One region of the Streptomyces sp. P9-A4 genome, then DNA from elsewhere that is predicted to be linked to it. Evidence: predicted binding sites of a transcription regulator. Region 1 holds the regulator's gene; the other holds the start of a gene.

Evidence for each region. The regulator HspR, encoded in region 1, represses chaperone genes until heat shock. The targets are predictions, from matches to a motif close to TTGAGNNNNNNNNNCTCAA.
Region 2: the regulator HspR is predicted to act here: its motif matches at 3,295-3,313, upstream of lon (endopeptidase La).

The regions. Positions count from the first base shown of each region.
Region 1 covers NZ_JAZIFY010000001.1:3,490,579-3,498,178, reverse strand. The annotation lists gene dnaK (molecular chaperone DnaK) at 92-1,933, shown strand; gene grpE (nucleotide exchange factor GrpE) at 1,933-2,580, shown strand; gene dnaJ (molecular chaperone DnaJ) at 2,618-3,802, shown strand; gene V4Y03_RS15655 (heat shock protein transcriptional repressor HspR) at 3,807-4,250, shown strand; gene V4Y03_RS15650 (helix-turn-helix transcriptional regulator) at 4,359-5,378, opposite strand; gene V4Y03_RS15645 (hypothetical protein) at 5,486-5,743, shown strand; gene V4Y03_RS15640 ((2Fe-2S)-binding protein) at 5,740-6,060, shown strand; gene V4Y03_RS15635 (pyridoxamine 5'-phosphate oxidase family protein) at 6,192-6,596, opposite strand; gene clpB (ATP-dependent chaperone ClpB) at 6,707-7,600, shown strand, end outside.
Region 2 covers NZ_JAZIFY010000001.1:5,145,310-5,152,909, reverse strand. The annotation lists gene V4Y03_RS23400 (lytic polysaccharide monooxygenase auxiliary activity family 9 protein) at 1-58, shown strand, start outside; gene V4Y03_RS23395 (DUF4240 domain-containing protein) at 126-719, opposite strand; gene lon (endopeptidase La) at 861-3,272, opposite strand; gene V4Y03_RS23385 (GNAT family N-acetyltransferase) at 3,403-4,041, shown strand; gene V4Y03_RS23380 (hypothetical protein) at 4,139-4,666, shown strand; gene V4Y03_RS23375 (RNA polymerase sigma factor) at 4,720-5,355, shown strand; gene V4Y03_RS23370 (pentapeptide repeat-containing protein) at 5,352-6,380, shown strand; gene V4Y03_RS23365 (ABC transporter ATP-binding protein) at 6,377-7,174, shown strand; gene V4Y03_RS23360 (hypothetical protein) at 7,171-7,600, shown strand, end outside.

The sequences.
Region 1 (7,600 bases):
AGTCGACTCGACTCAGGTCTGTTGACGTACTCCGGTTGGTCATGCATCCTTGAGTCAGATCCACTCAAGTACGTCAGCTGGAGGAATCGAAATGGCACGTGCGGTCGGCATCGACCTGGGCACGACTAACTCCGTCGTCAGCGTTCTCGAAGGCGGCGAGCCCACCGTCATCACCAACGCCGAGGGCGCCAGGACCACGCCGTCCGTCGTCGCCTTCGCGAAGAACGGCGAGGTGCTCGTCGGCGAGGTGGCCAAGCGTCAGGCCGTCACCAACGTCGACAGGACCATCCGGTCGGTCAAGCGCCACATGGGCACCGACTGGAAGATCGAGATCGACGGCAAGAACTTCAACCCGCAGCAGATGAGCGCCTTCATCCTGCAGAAGCTGAAGCGCGACGCCGAGGCCTACCTGGGCGAGAAGGTCGTCGACGCGGTCATCACCGTGCCGGCGTACTTCAACGACTCCGAGCGCCAGGCCACCAAGGAGGCCGGTGAGATCGCGGGCCTCAACGTCCTGCGCATCGTCAACGAGCCGACCGCCGCGGCCCTCGCGTACGGCCTCGACAAGGACGACCAGACGATCCTCGTCTTCGACCTCGGTGGCGGCACCTTCGACGTGTCCCTCCTGGAGATCGGCGACGGCGTCGTCGAGGTGAAGGCCACCAACGGTGACAACCACCTCGGTGGTGACGACTGGGACCAGCGCGTCGTCGACTACCTGGTGACGCAGTTCCAGAACGGCCACGGCGTCGACCTGGCCAAGGACAAGATGGCTCTCCAGCGTCTCCGCGAGGCCGCGGAGAAGGCGAAGATCGAGCTGTCGTCCTCGACCGAGACGTCGATCAACCTGCCCTACATCACGGCTTCCGCCGAGGGCCCGCTGCACCTGGACGAGAAGCTCACGCGCGCCCAGTTCCAGCAGCTGACCTCGGACCTGCTCGACCGCTGCAAGGTGCCGTTCCACAACGTCATCAAGGACGCGGGCATCAACCTCTCCGAGATCGACCACGTCGTTCTCGTCGGTGGTTCGACCCGTATGCCGGCCGTCGCCGAGCTCGTCAAGGAGCTGACCGGCGGTCAGGACGCCAACAAGGGCGTCAACCCGGACGAGGTCGTCGCCATCGGCGCCGCGCTCCAGGCCGGTGTCCTCAAGGGTGAGGTCAAGGACGTCCTGCTCCTCGACGTGACCCCGCTGTCCCTCGGCATCGAGACCAAGGGAGGGATCATGACCAAGCTCATCGAGCGCAACACCACGATCCCGACCAAGCGGTCCGAGATCTTCACGACGGCCGAGGACAACCAGCCGTCCGTCCAGATCCAGGTCTACCAGGGCGAGCGCGAGATCGCGGCGTACAACAAGAAGCTCGGCATGTTCGAGCTGACCGGTCTGCCGCCGGCCCCGCGTGGCGTCCCGCAGATCGAGGTCGCCTTCGACATCGACGCCAACGGCATCATGCACGTGACCGCGAAGGACCTGGGCACGGGCAAGGAGCAGAAGATGACCGTCACCGGCGGCTCCTCGCTGCCGAAGGACGAGGTCGACCGGATGCGCCAGGAGGCCGAGCAGTACGCGGACGAGGACCACCGTCGCCGCGAGGCCGCCGAGTCCCGCAACCAGGGCGAGCAGCTCGTCTACCAGACGGAGAAGTTCCTCAAGGACAACGAGGACAAGGTCCCCGGTGACGTCAAGGCCGAGGTCGAGACGGCGCTCGTCGAGCTGAAGGAGAAGCTCAAGGGCGAGGACACCGCGGAGATCCGTACGGCCACCGAGAAGGTCGCGGCCGTCTCCCAGAAGCTCGGCCAGGCGATGTACGCCGACGCCCAGGGCGCCCAGGCCGCCGGCGGCGACGCGGGCCAGCAGGCCCCGGCCGACGACGACGTCGTCGACGCCGAGATCGTCGACGAGGACAAGCCGAAGGGTGGCGCTGCCTGATGTCGAAGGAGACCCCGGGCTTCGAGGAGAAGCCCGACGTCCCCGCCGACGGCACGCCCGAGGAGACCGAGGCCGCTGCCTCCGCCGACAAGGCGGAGGGGGCGGCCCCGGCCGGGGACGCTACCGACGTAGCCCTCCTGGCGCAGCTGGACCAGGCCCGTACCGCGCTCGACGAGCGCACCGCGGACCTCCAGCGGCTCCAGGCCGAGTACCAGAACTACCGCCGCCGCGTGGAGCGGGACCGGGTCACGGTCAAGGAGATCGCCGTCGCGAGCCTCCTGACCGAGCTGCTGCCCGTGCTCGACGACATCGGCCGGGCCCGGGACCACGGCGAGCTCGTGGGCGGGTTCAAGTCGGTCGCCGAATCGATGGAGACCGTCGTCGCGAAGATGGGCCTCCAGCAGTTCGGCAAGGAGGGCGAGCCCTTCGACCCGACGATCCACGAGGCCCTGATGCACTCGTACGCGCCGGACGTCACCGAGACGACGTGCGTGGCGATCCTGCAGCCGGGGTACCGGATCGGCGAGCGGACCATCCGGCCCGCCCGTGTGGCCGTCGCCGAGCCCCAGCCGGGCGCGGCTCCGGCCAAGGCGGAGGAGTCGGAAGACCCCGACAAGTCCGACAAGTCCGAGAAGGACAGCGAGTAACAGCCATAACCGGAGCAGTCCGGAAGGAGGGACGTCGATGAGCACGAAGGACTTCGTCGAGAAGGACTACTACAAGGTTCTCGGCGTCCCCAAGGACGCCACCGAGGCCGAGATCAAGAAGGCGTACCGGAAGCTCGCCCGCGAGAACCACCCGGACGCCAACAAGAACGACGCCAAGGCCGAGGAGCGCTTCAAGGAGATCTCCGAGGCCAACGACATCCTCGGCGACCCCAAGAAGCGCAAGGAGTACGACGAGGCCCGCGCCCTCTTCGGGAACGGCGGCTTCCGGTCGCCGGGCGGCCCCGGCGGCGGCTCGTTCAACTTCGACCTGGGCGACCTCTTCGGAGGCGCCCAGGGCGGCCCCGGCGGCGGTGGCTTCGGCGGCGGCGGTGGCGGCATCGGGGACGTCTTCGGCGGCCTGTTCAACCGCGGCGCGGGCGGGGGCACCCGTACCCAGCCGCGGCGCGGCCAGGACGTCGAGTCCGAGGTGACGCTCAGCTTCACCGAGGCCATCGAGGGCGCGACCGTACCGCTGCGGATGTCCAGCCAGCAGCCGTGCACGGCGTGTTCGGGGACCGGCGACAAGAACGGCACCCCCCGGGTGTGCCCGACCTGTGTCGGCACCGGGCAGGTCTCGCGCGGCAGCGGCGGCGGCTTCTCGCTGACCGACCCGTGCGTGGACTGCAAGGGCCGCGGTCTGATCGCGGAGAACCCCTGCGAGGTCTGCAAGGGCAGCGGCCGGGCCAAGTCCTCCCGCACCATGCAGGTCCGCATCCCGGCGGGCGTCAGCGACAACCAGAAGATCCGGCTGCGGGGCAAGGGAGCACCGGGCGAGCGCGGCGGCCCGAACGGCGACCTGTACGTCGTCGTGCACGTCGACACCCACCCGGTCTTCGGCCGCAAGGACGACAACCTCACCGTCACCGTGCCGGTCTCCTTCACGGAGGCGGCGCTCGGCGGCGAGGTGAAGGTGCCGACCCTCGGCGGCCCCGCGGTCACCCTCAAGCTGCCCGCGGGCACTCCGAACGGCCGGACGATGCGCGCCCGGGGCAAGGGCGCGGTCCGCAAGGACGGCACCCGCGGCGACCTCCTCGTGACGGTCGAGGTCGCGGTGCCGAAGGAGCTGGACGACAAGGCACGCGACGCCCTGGAGACCTACCGCGAGGCGACCGCCTCGGAGGACCCCCGGGCGGAGCTGTTCCAGGCCGCGAAGGGAGCGTGACCCGGTGGACGGGCGCCGACGCAATCCGTACGAACTGACCGACGAGTCGCCGGTGTACGTCATCTCGGTGGCGGCCCAGCTCTCCGGTCTGCACCCGCAGACCCTGCGGCAGTACGACCGTCTCGGTCTGGTCTCCCCGGACCGTACGGCCGGCCGCGGCCGGCGCTACTCGGCCCGTGACATCGAGCTGCTCCGCCAGGTGCAGCAGCTGTCGCAGGACGAGGGCATCAACCTGGCCGGGATCAAGCGGATCATCGAACTGGAGAACCAGGTCGCGGCCCTGCAGAGCCGGATCGCGGAGCTGTCGGCGGCCGTCGACGGCGCGGCGGCGGCGATGCGGCAGCGCGAGGCCCAGGTGCACGCCTCCTACCGGCGCGATCTGGTGCCGTACCAGGACGTGCAGCAGGCGAGCGCGCTGGTGGTCTGGCGCCCCAAGCGCGGCGAGTAGGACGACGGTCACGAGGCCCCCTCCACAGGTGTGGAGGGGGCCTCGTGCGTTGCCGTGGGCCGGGGCCGGGGCCGGGTGCCGGATGCCGTGTGCCGGGTGCCTCCCGGCTCAGGCGTCCTTCTGGTCCGGCGCCCGGTCGAGGATGCCCGACTGGGCGATGAGGTAGCCGAGCTGGGCGCGGCTGCCGCTGCCGAGGGTGGCGGCGAGTTTGGCGATGTGGGCGCGGCAGGTGCGGACGTTCATGCCGAGGCGGCGGGCGATGGCCTCGTCGACATGGCCCTCGACGAGCAGTTTGGCGATGGAGCGCTGGACGCCGCCTATGCCGTCCACGGAGGGGCTGTAGGGGATCTCCTCCTCCCAGGGCACGCCGTGCAGCCAGAACTGGTCGAAGACGCCGACGAGGTACTGGACGAGGCCCTCGTGGCGCAGTTCCAGGGCGACCTGGCGGTCGCTGCGCGCGGGCACGAAGGCGACCTTGCGGTCGACGATGATCAGCCGGTCGACGATCTCTTCCAGGGTGCGCAGTTCGAGCCCGTAGGGGGCGACGCGTTCGACGTAGGCGAGGGTGGCGGGGTGGTGCCGGGCCGTGTGCTGGTAGAGCGTGCGCATCCGGACGCCCCGGTCCAGGAGCGGTTCCATGCGGCGCAGCGCGGCTTCCAGGGTCTCGGGGCGGCGTCCGCTGCCGGGCTGGATGGTGAGGAGTTCGACCGTGCACTCGTTGATGACCCGGTCGAGGGTGGCGTTGATGACGCTGAGGCCTTCGAGGACCGTGATGGCCTGGGCGCCGGAAGGATCCTGCGTGTGGATCGCCATGAACGGCTCGAACGCGTCGGCCAGGGCGATGGCGTGCTGACGGCGGACCTGTATCTCCTGCTCGATGGGATGCACGAGCTGGTTCAGGGCGATCGAGGGCGGCACGGGGTGCAGCCACTCGCCGTCGTCCGGGTCCGGGTGGAGGAGGGACAGCTCCTTGAGGCAGGGGGCCGCTTCGGCGTCCGCCCGGGCTATGCGGCCGGTGCGGAGCGCACTCGCATAGAGCTCCTTGCCCACGTCGCATAGTTCACCGTGACTGTGCTTATGACCGGACTCGTCGCATTCTCGCCTCATTTGCACCCCCCTCAGGGTCATGAATTACAGGAACATGATGCCCGGGTTGGCTGGTGGAAAGGGTCGGGAGTGAGCCATCGTCTTACTCGCGGGGGGGAGGTAGTGATCAAAAGAGGTGGAGATCGGCCATGACCAGGATGGTTCGTGCACTTAGCGCCATAGCCGTTGCGGCGGCTGCTCTCGGCGCACTCGCCGTCGGCGAGCCCTCGTGGGAGAGCACCCCGGCGCATTCCGTGGCAGGGCCGGGCGAGCCCTCGTGGGAGAGCATTCCGGCCCACGAGGTGTGGGCGGGACCGACGGAGCCCTCGTGGGAGGTCGCTCCGAGGGACGGCGGCACGCCCGACGAGCCCTCCTGGGAGATCGCTCCCAAGGGCGCGGGCGCGTGACCGTGCCGCCGGACGACCCCAGGTTCCGCCGGGAGATGGCTTCGGCCTACCGGTCCGGGTGGCACTTCGTCGACCTCGCCACGGCCATCCCCCACCGTGGTGACGCGTTGCGGGTGACGCTCTTCGGAGAGCCGATCCTGGTGGCACGGGAGCAGGACGAGGACGTCCGCGCGTACCGCTGCCTCCGCCGCCCGCGCGGCGCCCCACAGCCGATCCGCTGTGCCATCCGGTACGGCATGATCTTCGTCAACCTCGACCAGCGGGACCACCAGCTGATCGAACCAGAGACCATCACCGCCACCCCCCGCAGTGCCTGAGCGATTCCCCCGTCGTTGTAGATCGCTCCGGCACTTCCCCCACACAGCGGCGCCATCGCGGACCTGAAACGCGATGGCGCCGCTGTGCTTTTCCGTGTCCTGGACCGGGCGGGCTGTCGTCCGCCCCGCCGTCAGGCGCGGCCCATCGCCCGGGTGAGGGCGATCTCGATGACCACCCGGTCCGGGTTCGGGGCCGGCGTGCGCCCGTAGCGCTCCGCGTAGCGCGCCACCGCGTCCGCGACGGTCTCCGCCTCGGTGCGGACGTGCGCGACGCCCTCCAGGGTGGCCCAGCGCCCCTTGTCGACCTGGCAGACCGCGACCCGCGCGCCCTCCGCGCCCGCCGCGAGCACATTGGCGACCTTCCGGCTGTTCTTGTTGGTGATGACCCGCGCGTACCCCTGCTCGGGGTCGTAGGTGACGCCCACCGCCACGACGTGCGGGGTGCCGTCCGGGCGCGGGGTGGTCAGGGTGCACATGTGGTACTCGCGCCAGAAGCTGAGGTACGAGTCGGAGGGGTTCCTCGGGTCTGTGGCCATGCCCGGAAACTACACTCCCCGATACCTTGAGCGGAGGCGACTCAACTTTGTGTACTCTGGAGGGGTCATAAAGGGAGAGGACCCACGAGAACCCAGGAGGAGTACCGCACGTGGACGCCGAACTGACCAACCGGAGCCGGGACGCGATCAACGCGGCGAGCAGCCGCGCCGTGTCCGAGGGGCACGCCGACCTGACCCCCGCCCATCTTCTGCTGGCACTCCTGACGGGTCAGGACAACGAGAACATCACCGACCTGCTCGCCGCCGTCGAGGCCGATCAGGCGGTCGTGCGCGCCGGCGCGGAGCGGCTGCTCGGCGCCCTGCCGAGCGTCACGGGGTCCACGGTCGCGCCGCCGCAGCCCAGCCGCGACTTCCTCGCGGTCATCGCCGAAGCCGACAAGCGGGCCAAGGAGCTGGGCGACGACTTCCTGTCCACCGAGCACCTGCTGATCGCGATCGCCGCCAAGGGCGGTCCGGCCGGTGAGATCCTCGACCGGCAGGGCGCGAGCGCTTCCAGGCTGCTCGACGCGTTCGAGAAGAGCAGGGGAGGACGCCGGGTGACCACACCCGACCCGGAGGGGCAGTACAAGGCGCTGGAGAAGTTCGGTACGGACTTCACGGCCGCCGCGCGCGAGGGCAAGCTCGACCCGGTCATCGGCCGGGACCACGAGATCCGCCGCGTCGTGCAGGTGCTGTCCCGCCGCACCAAGAACAACCCGGTCCTCATCGGTGAGCCCGGCGTCGGCAAGACCGCCGTCGTCGAGGGCCTCGCCCAGCGGATCGTGAAGGGCGACGTGCCCGAGTCGCTCAGGAACAAGCGGCTGGTCTCGCTCGACCTGGGCGCGATGGTCGCGGGAGCCAAGTACCGAGGCGAGTTCGAGGAGCGGCTGAAGACCGTCCTCTCCGAGATCAAGGCCAGCGACGGCCAGATCATCACCTTCATCGACGAGCTGCACACGGTCGTCGGCGCGGGCGCCGGCGGCGACTCCGCCATGGACGCGGGC
Region 2 (7,600 bases), 1.7 Mb from region 1:
CGTCTTCGCGGCGGGCACCCTGCTCCTGGGCCGCCGCCGGAACCCGTCCGCCTCCTAGTCCCGGCGGAATCCGCCGGGTACCGGCGCGGACCGCACGGTCCGTGCCGGTACCCGCGCGGAACCCGTCAGGAGCCGGACGTCCCGAGCGGGAAGAGGGCGGTGAGCCGGGGCAGCGCCACCCCTTCCGGGCGAGAGCCCCGGGAATCGTCGTCCTCTTCCCACTCCCCCGCCGCCTCGGCGGCCTCCTCGGCCTCCTCCACGGCGTCGAGGAACTCCTCGCCGTCGTCGCCCTCCTGGCCGGTCAGCTCGTCGTAGGCGTCCTGCGCGACATAGTCGAGCTCCTCCCACTCGGGCCACTCGTCGTCGTCCCAGTCGTCTTGGGGCCGCCCCACCAGGAGCCGTATCCCCGGCACGTCCGCCAGTGCGTCTGGGTCGGTGACGACCGACTCGTACACCTTGCGTCCCTGGCCCACCAGCCAGAGCGTGAAGTAGTGGAAGCCGTCGTCCGTGCAGTCGCCGCCCTCGATCCGGTTCGCAGCCCTCCACAGGTCCTTCCGGTCGGCGGTCTCGCACGCCCGCTCCAGCCGTACCTGGAACTCCACGCTCTCGGCGGCGGGACGCCGGAGCAGCTCTCCGCCCAGCCACTCCAGCCGCTCGTCCCGGTCACCGGGGCGGCGGCTCAACTCGTCGATGAGAGCCCAGAAGGCGTCTTCGTTCATGCGTACGAGCATGACAGCCCCAACTGACATCCGGGTCACGATTTACCCCCGGGTACGGCGGAGCGGGACGCCTTCGAGGACACCCCGGGGCACGACGGAGCGGGGCGCCCGTCGAGGACACCCCGCTCCGCCGCGCGAACGTCAGGCCGCCACGCCCACCGGCACCGCCGCCGGCGCCAGCGCGATCTCCAGGACCTGGCGGACGTCGGTCACCGGGTGGACCTCCAGCTTCTCCAGGATCTCGGCCGGGACGTCGTCCAGATCGGCCTCGTTCCGCTTGGGGATCACGACCGTCGTGATGCCCGCCCGGTGCGCGGCCAGGAGCTTCTGCTTCACGCCGCCGATCGGGAGGACCCGGCCGGTGAGGGAGACCTCGCCGGTCATGGCCACGTCCGTACGGACCAGCCGGCCGCTCAGCAGGGAGGCCAGCGCCGTCGTCATGGTGACGCCCGCGCTCGGACCGTCCTTGGGGACGGCGCCCGCCGGGAAGTGGATGTGCACGCCACGGTCCTTCAGACCGGTGACGGGCAGCTCCAGTTCCGCGCCGTGCGAGCGGAGGAAGGAGAGCGCGATCTGCGCCGACTCCTTCATCACGTCGCCCAGCTGGCCCGTGAGGGTCAGCCCGGCCGCGCCGGTCTCCGGGTCGGCGAGGGACGCCTCGACGAAGAGCACGTCACCGCCCGCCCCGGTCACCGCGAGCCCGGTGGCGACACCCGGCACGGCCGTACGGCGCTCCGCCGGGTCCTGCGCGGACTCGGGGACGTGGTGCGGCCGGCCGATGAGGTCCCGCAGGTCGTCCGGTCCGACCGTGAACGGCAGTTCGCGGTCGCCCAGTTCGTGCTGTGCGGCGATCTTGCGGAGCAGCCGGGAGACGGCCCGCTCCAGGGTGCGGACGCCCGCCTCGCGGGTGTACTCGCCGGCGAGCCTGCGCAGGCTCGCGTCCTCGAGGACGACCTCGCCGGGCTCGAGGCCCGCGCGCTCCAGCTGCCGGGGCAGCAGGTGGTCGCGGGCGATGACGACCTTCTCGTCCTCGGTGTAGCCGTCGAGCCTGACCAGCTCCATGCGGTCGAGCAGGGCCTCGGGGATGGCTTCCAGGACGTTGGCCGTGGCCAGGAAGACGACGTCGGAGAGGTCGAGTTCGACCTCCAGGTAGTGGTCGCGGAAGGTGTGGTTCTGCGCCGGGTCGAGGACTTCGAGGAGGGCTGCGGCGGGGTCGCCGCGGAAGTCGGAGCCGACCTTGTCGATCTCGTCGAGCAGCACCACCGGGTTCATGGACCCGGCCTCCTTGATCGCCCGGACGATCCGGCCGGGCAGGGCGCCCACGTACGTACGCCGGTGGCCGCGGATCTCGGCCTCGTCCCGTACGCCACCGAGGGCGACCCGGACGAACTCGCGTCCCATCGCGTGCGCGACGGACTCACCGAGGGAGGTCTTGCCGACGCCGGGCGGGCCGACGAGGGCCAGCACGGCGCCGCCGCGACGCCCGCCGACGACGCCGAGGCCGCGCTCGGAGCGCCGCTTGCGCACCGCCAGGTACTCGGTGATGCGCTCCTTCACGTCGTCCAGGCCCGCGTGCTCGGCGTCGAGCACGGCGCGGGCGCCCCGGATGTCGTACCGGTCCTCGGTCCGCTCGTTCCAGGGCAGTTCGAGAACGGTGTCCAGCCAGGTGCGGATCCAGGAGCCCTCGGGGGACTGGTCGCTGGACCGCTCCAGCTTCTCGACCTCCTTGAGGGCGGCCTCGCGGACCTTCTCGGGCAGGTCGGCGGCCTCCACGCGGGCGCGGTAGTCGTCGGACTCGTCTCCCTCGGCCTCGCCGTTGAGGTCGCGGAGCTCCTTGCGGACGGCTTCGAGCTGACGGCGGAGCAGGAACTCTCGCTGCTGCTTGTCGACGCCCTCCTGGACGTCCTTGGCGATGGTCTCGGCGACGTCCTGCTCGGCGAGGTGCTCGCGGAGCTGGGCGGTGGCGAGCCTGAGACGGGCGACCGGATCGGCGGTCTCCAGGATGGCGACCTTCTGCTCGACGGTGAGGAAGGGCGAGTACCCGGAGTTGTCGGCGAGGGCGCCGACGCCTTCGATCTGCTGGACGCGGTCGACGACCTGCCAGGCACCGCGCTTCTTGAGCCAGCTGGTGGCCAGCGCCTTGTACTCCTTGACCAGATCGGTGACCTGGCCGGGCAGCGGGTCGGGCAGGGTCTCCTCGACGGTGCTGCCCTCCACCCACAGGGCGGCGCCGGGTCCGGTCGTGCCGGCACCGATGCGGACGCGGCCGACGCCGCGGATCAGGGCGCCGGGATCGCCGTCGGACAGCCGTCCGACCTGTTCGACGGTCCCCAGGACGCCGGTCCCGGCGTAGGTCCCGTCGACACGGGGCACCAGCAGCACCCTGGGCTTGCCGGCGCCGGGCCGCGCGGCGGCCTGGGCCGCCTCGACGGCGGCGCGCACGTCGTTGTCGGACAGGTCGAGCGGCACCACCATTCCGGGCAGCACGACCTCGTCGTCGAGCGGCAGCACAGGCAGAGTGAGCGGCACGGACGGCTTGGAGTCAGAAGCCATGATCTCCCCTTCGGCAGTCAAGTTGAGCTATGTGGACTCAATGCATGTGAGCCGAGGAATGTTCCCGGACGCCTGTTCGCCCTGAGCGATCAGACCCCTACACAGAGCCTCCCGCCGATGTAATGCCTGCATGGATATCTCGTCTATTACATCGGCCTGGGTGGCGGGCTGGGCCGTCTCCCGGGGGACCCCGGCCCCCGTCGCCGAGCCCTGGGGCCACCGGATCGACGTGGGCCTGCCCCGGCACGTCGTACGCCATGTCCTGCCCGCCCCCGACGCGGCCTCCGTCGGCGCGCTCTGCGCCCGGCTCACCGCCCCGTACAGCTGGCTCAAGATCATGGCGGGACCCGAGGACGCGGGCGCGTGGATCACCGAGGGCTGGGCCGTCCCCGACGACCCGGGCTTCATGATGGTCAAGCCGCTGGACCCCGCCGCCAGGCCCGCACCGCCCGAGGGGTACGCGCGGACCACCGAGCTGCGCGAAGGCGTCATCCGGGTCCGGATCTTCGCCCCCGACGGCACGCTCGCCGCGCGCGGCCGGATCGCACCGACCGGCTCCACCGCCGTCGCCGACCAGATCGAGACCGACCCCGGCCACCGGCGGCGCGGCCTCGGCGCCAACGTCATGCGCACCCTGGAGGCCGCCGCCGCCCAGGCGGGCGCGCGGACCGGGGTACTCGCCGCGACCACGGACGGCCTCGCGCTGTACGACTCCCTCGACTGGCGCTACCGGGGGCCGGTGACGGGGATCGTGCGGACGGAGGGCTGACGGTCCCGAGCCGCCGCGGGCAGGCGACCTCCACCGTCCGGGCGGAATCCCGGCCGTCCGGCTGCGCGCGGTGCCCCCTTGCGGGCATGCTCGGACCATGGTGCGAGGCGTACGGAAGACCTGGTGCGGGAGCCTGCTGCTGATCGGGGCCCTGGTCGGCGGTGCGAGCGGCTGCGGGCCCGGGATCACCCCCGCGCCCGGCGGGCCGCCGTCCGCGGTGAGCGGACCGGCCGTGCCGAGCGTCACGACCGGCCCCGGCACCCCGGCGGCCGACCCCCAGCCGGGTGAGGTCCTCGTCGAGGTGGCCGTCAGCGGCGGCTTCGCGGGCGTCGCCAACCGTCTCGTCGTCCGCTACGACGGCACCTGGACCAGCCGCTCCGGCGCCGAGCCGCCCCGCACCGGGCACCAGACCCCCGCCGAGGCCGCCGAGCTCCGGGCCGCCCTGGAGGACCCCGCCTACGCGCAGGTCCCCGAGCGCCCGGCCGGCCGCCCGATCGCCGACGGCTTCCAGTACTCCGTGACGTACCGCGGCCGGGTCGTCGTCGCGGGCGACGGCGAACGCCCGCCCGCCCTCCAGCGGGTCTTCGCCGCCCTCCCCGACGGCGGCCCGCCCACGAGTCCCTGACTTCGCGGCCCGCGCGGTGAACCGAACCGGGGCACGCGCGCGATAGAGAGGGCGTGAGACTGTTGCGCCCCGCAGGGGGAGGCCCCTCCGGGGGCGACGGGAAGGACGACGCGGCGCTGCTGCGCGCGGTCGCCCGGGGGGACACCGAGGCGCTCGCCGTGCTGTACGACCGGCACGCCGGCTGGCTGCACGCGCGCCTCGCCCGGCGCTGCCCCGACGAGGAGACCGTGCGGGAGGTCCTCCAGGACACCTTCGTCACGGTCTGGCGCTCGGCCGGCGGACACCGGGGCCGGGGCGAGGCCGGTGGCTGGCTGTGGGTCATCGCCGCCCGGCGGCTCGTCGACGCCCAGCGGGCCGGGGCCCGCGCGGAACGGGCCGTGGAACGGGCCGCCGCGCACGCCGCCGCGCCCACGGAGCCGCCAGCCGACGCGCTCGCGGCCGAGGACCGGGTGCTCGCGGGTCTGGAGTACGGGGAGGTCGGCGCCGCGCTCGACCGCATCTCGCCCGAACTCGCCGAGGTCCTGCGGGCGACCGTCGTCGACGGCCTGACGACCCGCGAGACCGCCCGGCTCCTCGGCATACCCGAGGGCACCGTCAAGACCCGCGCCCTCCGTGCCCGCCGCGAACTGCGCGCCGCGCTCGGGGCGGCCCGGCCCGGCGGCCCGAACGCCCTGGGAGGCACCGCATGACGACACCACGGCCACCCCGCCGACGGTTCCCCCGGTTCGCCGGATCGCGTCTCTCGGGATCCCGGTTCGCCGGATCGCGCTTCTCAGGATCATCCCTCTCCGGATCGCGCCTCTCCGGATCGTCCTCCCCGCCCGCCAGGCCGTCCGGCCACCCGCCGTCGGCCTGGCACGTCAGCGACGCCCTCGCCCTCCGGTACGCCGAGGGCTCGGCCGCCGAGACCGACGCCTGGTCCCTGGAGAAGCACGTCGAGTCCTGCACGTCCTGTGCGGGCCGCGTCTCGGAGACCGTCCGGGCCGGCGCGGCGGGCCCCGCCCTCGCGGCCGTACGCGACGAGCTCCTGGCCTCCCTCGGCCACCGGCCCGCCCCTGCGACCGCCGCGATCGCCACCCACAGCCCCCTCGGACGCCGGGCCCGGCTCTGGTACGCCGTCGGGCCCGCGCTCCGCGGGTCCTGGGTGGTGGCCGTGCTCCTCGTCGTCGGCGGCGCCTTCGGGCTCGCCCACGGCGCCGGGGTCCAGGGCGCGCGGGGCCTGCTGCTCGCCGTCTCCCCCGTCCTGCCGCTCGCCGGTGTCGCCGTCTCGTACGGGCGGCACGCCGACCCCCTGTACGAGATCACCGCCGCCACCCCCTCCGGCGGGCTGCGGCTGCTGCTCACCCGTGCGGCCGCCGTCCTCGCCGTGTGCGTACCGCTGCTGACCGCCGGCGGGGCGCTGCTGCCGTCGGCTGCCGGGGTCCCCGGGGCCGCCGCCTGGCTGCTGCCGGGGCTCGCGCTGACCCTGGCCACGCTCGCCCTCGGCTCGTTCGTCGGCTGCCGGGCCGCCGCCGCGACGCTCGGCGGCGGCTGGCTGCTCGCCGTCACGGGCCCGCTCCTCGGCCCGCCGGACACCCCGGGCGCGGGAGCCGCCGCGCTCGCCCCCTACTTCTCCGGCCCCGCCGCGCAGGGCGCCTGGGCCGCCGCCGCACTCGTCTGCGCCGCCCTGCTCGCGCTGCGGCGCCGTTCCTTCGACCACCTGGAGCCCCGGTGAACATCCTGCCCACCGTCGCGGTGCGCGGACTGACCGTCCGCCACCGCCGTACCGTCGCGCTCGACCGGCTCGATCTGTCCCTCGGCCCCGGCGTGCACGGCCTGCTCGGCCCGAACGGGGCCGGGAAGACCTCCCTCATCCGGGTCCTCGCGACCGTCGCCGCACCCGCCTCAGGCGGGGTCGAACTGCTCGGCGGGGACGCCACGAGCCACCGCGAACGGACCGGCATACGGCGCCGTCTCGGGTATCTGCCGCAGGAGTTCGGGTACTACCCGGCCTTCACGGTGCGGGAGTTCGTCGCCTACGTCGCCTGGCTGAAAGAGGTGCCCGCGGACCGGGTCCCGGCGGCGGTGGAACGCGCGGTGGAGCGGGTCGGGCTCGGGGACCGGATCGACGCGCGGATGAAGACGCTGTCCGGCGGCATGGTCCGGCGGGCCGGCATCGCCCAGGCCATCGTGAACGAACCGGAGCTGCTGCTGCTCGACGAGCCGACGGCCGGTCTCGACCCGGAACAGCGGGTCGACTTCCGGGCGCTGCTGCGGGAGCTGGGCGGCACGGCGACGGTGGTGGTCTCGACACACCTGGTCGAGGACGTGGCCGCGGCCTGCACCGGGGTCGCCCTGATCGAGGCGGGCCGGCTCGCCTTCCAGGGCACGACGGCCGAGCTCACGGCGCTCGGCGGCGAGCCGGCCGGGGCGGACGACTCCACCACGCACGCCGTGGAGCGCGGCTACACCGCCGCGCTGCGCGCCCACCGCAGCCCTACGGGCCCGGAGCGGGAGGCACTGCGATGACCGCCGCCCTCACCCCCTCCCGTACGGAGCCACGCGCGCGCGTACGGGCGGTCTCCCCGCTCCGGGCCGAACTGCGGCGCGGGCTCGGTCCCTGGACCGGGGCCGCCGTCGTCCTCACCGTGCTGGTGACGATGTACGGCAAGGCGCCCGGCTGGCAGGGCCGCTGGGCCGACGCCACGAACATGCTGCACGTCACCGCCGGGCTGCTCGCCGGGCCGCTCGCCCTCGCGGCGGGCTGCTGGCAGGGCGGCCGGGAGCGGCGGCGCGGGACGGCGGAGCTGTGGGAGTCCGTCCCCCGCCCGCCGCTGCGCCGGCTGCTGGTCGCGGTCGCCCCGGCGTCGCTCTGGCCGGCCGCCGCCGTGCTCCTCGCCGACGCCGTCTGTCTCCTCGCCACCTGGCCGTACGTCTCCGGGGGCCGCCCGTACG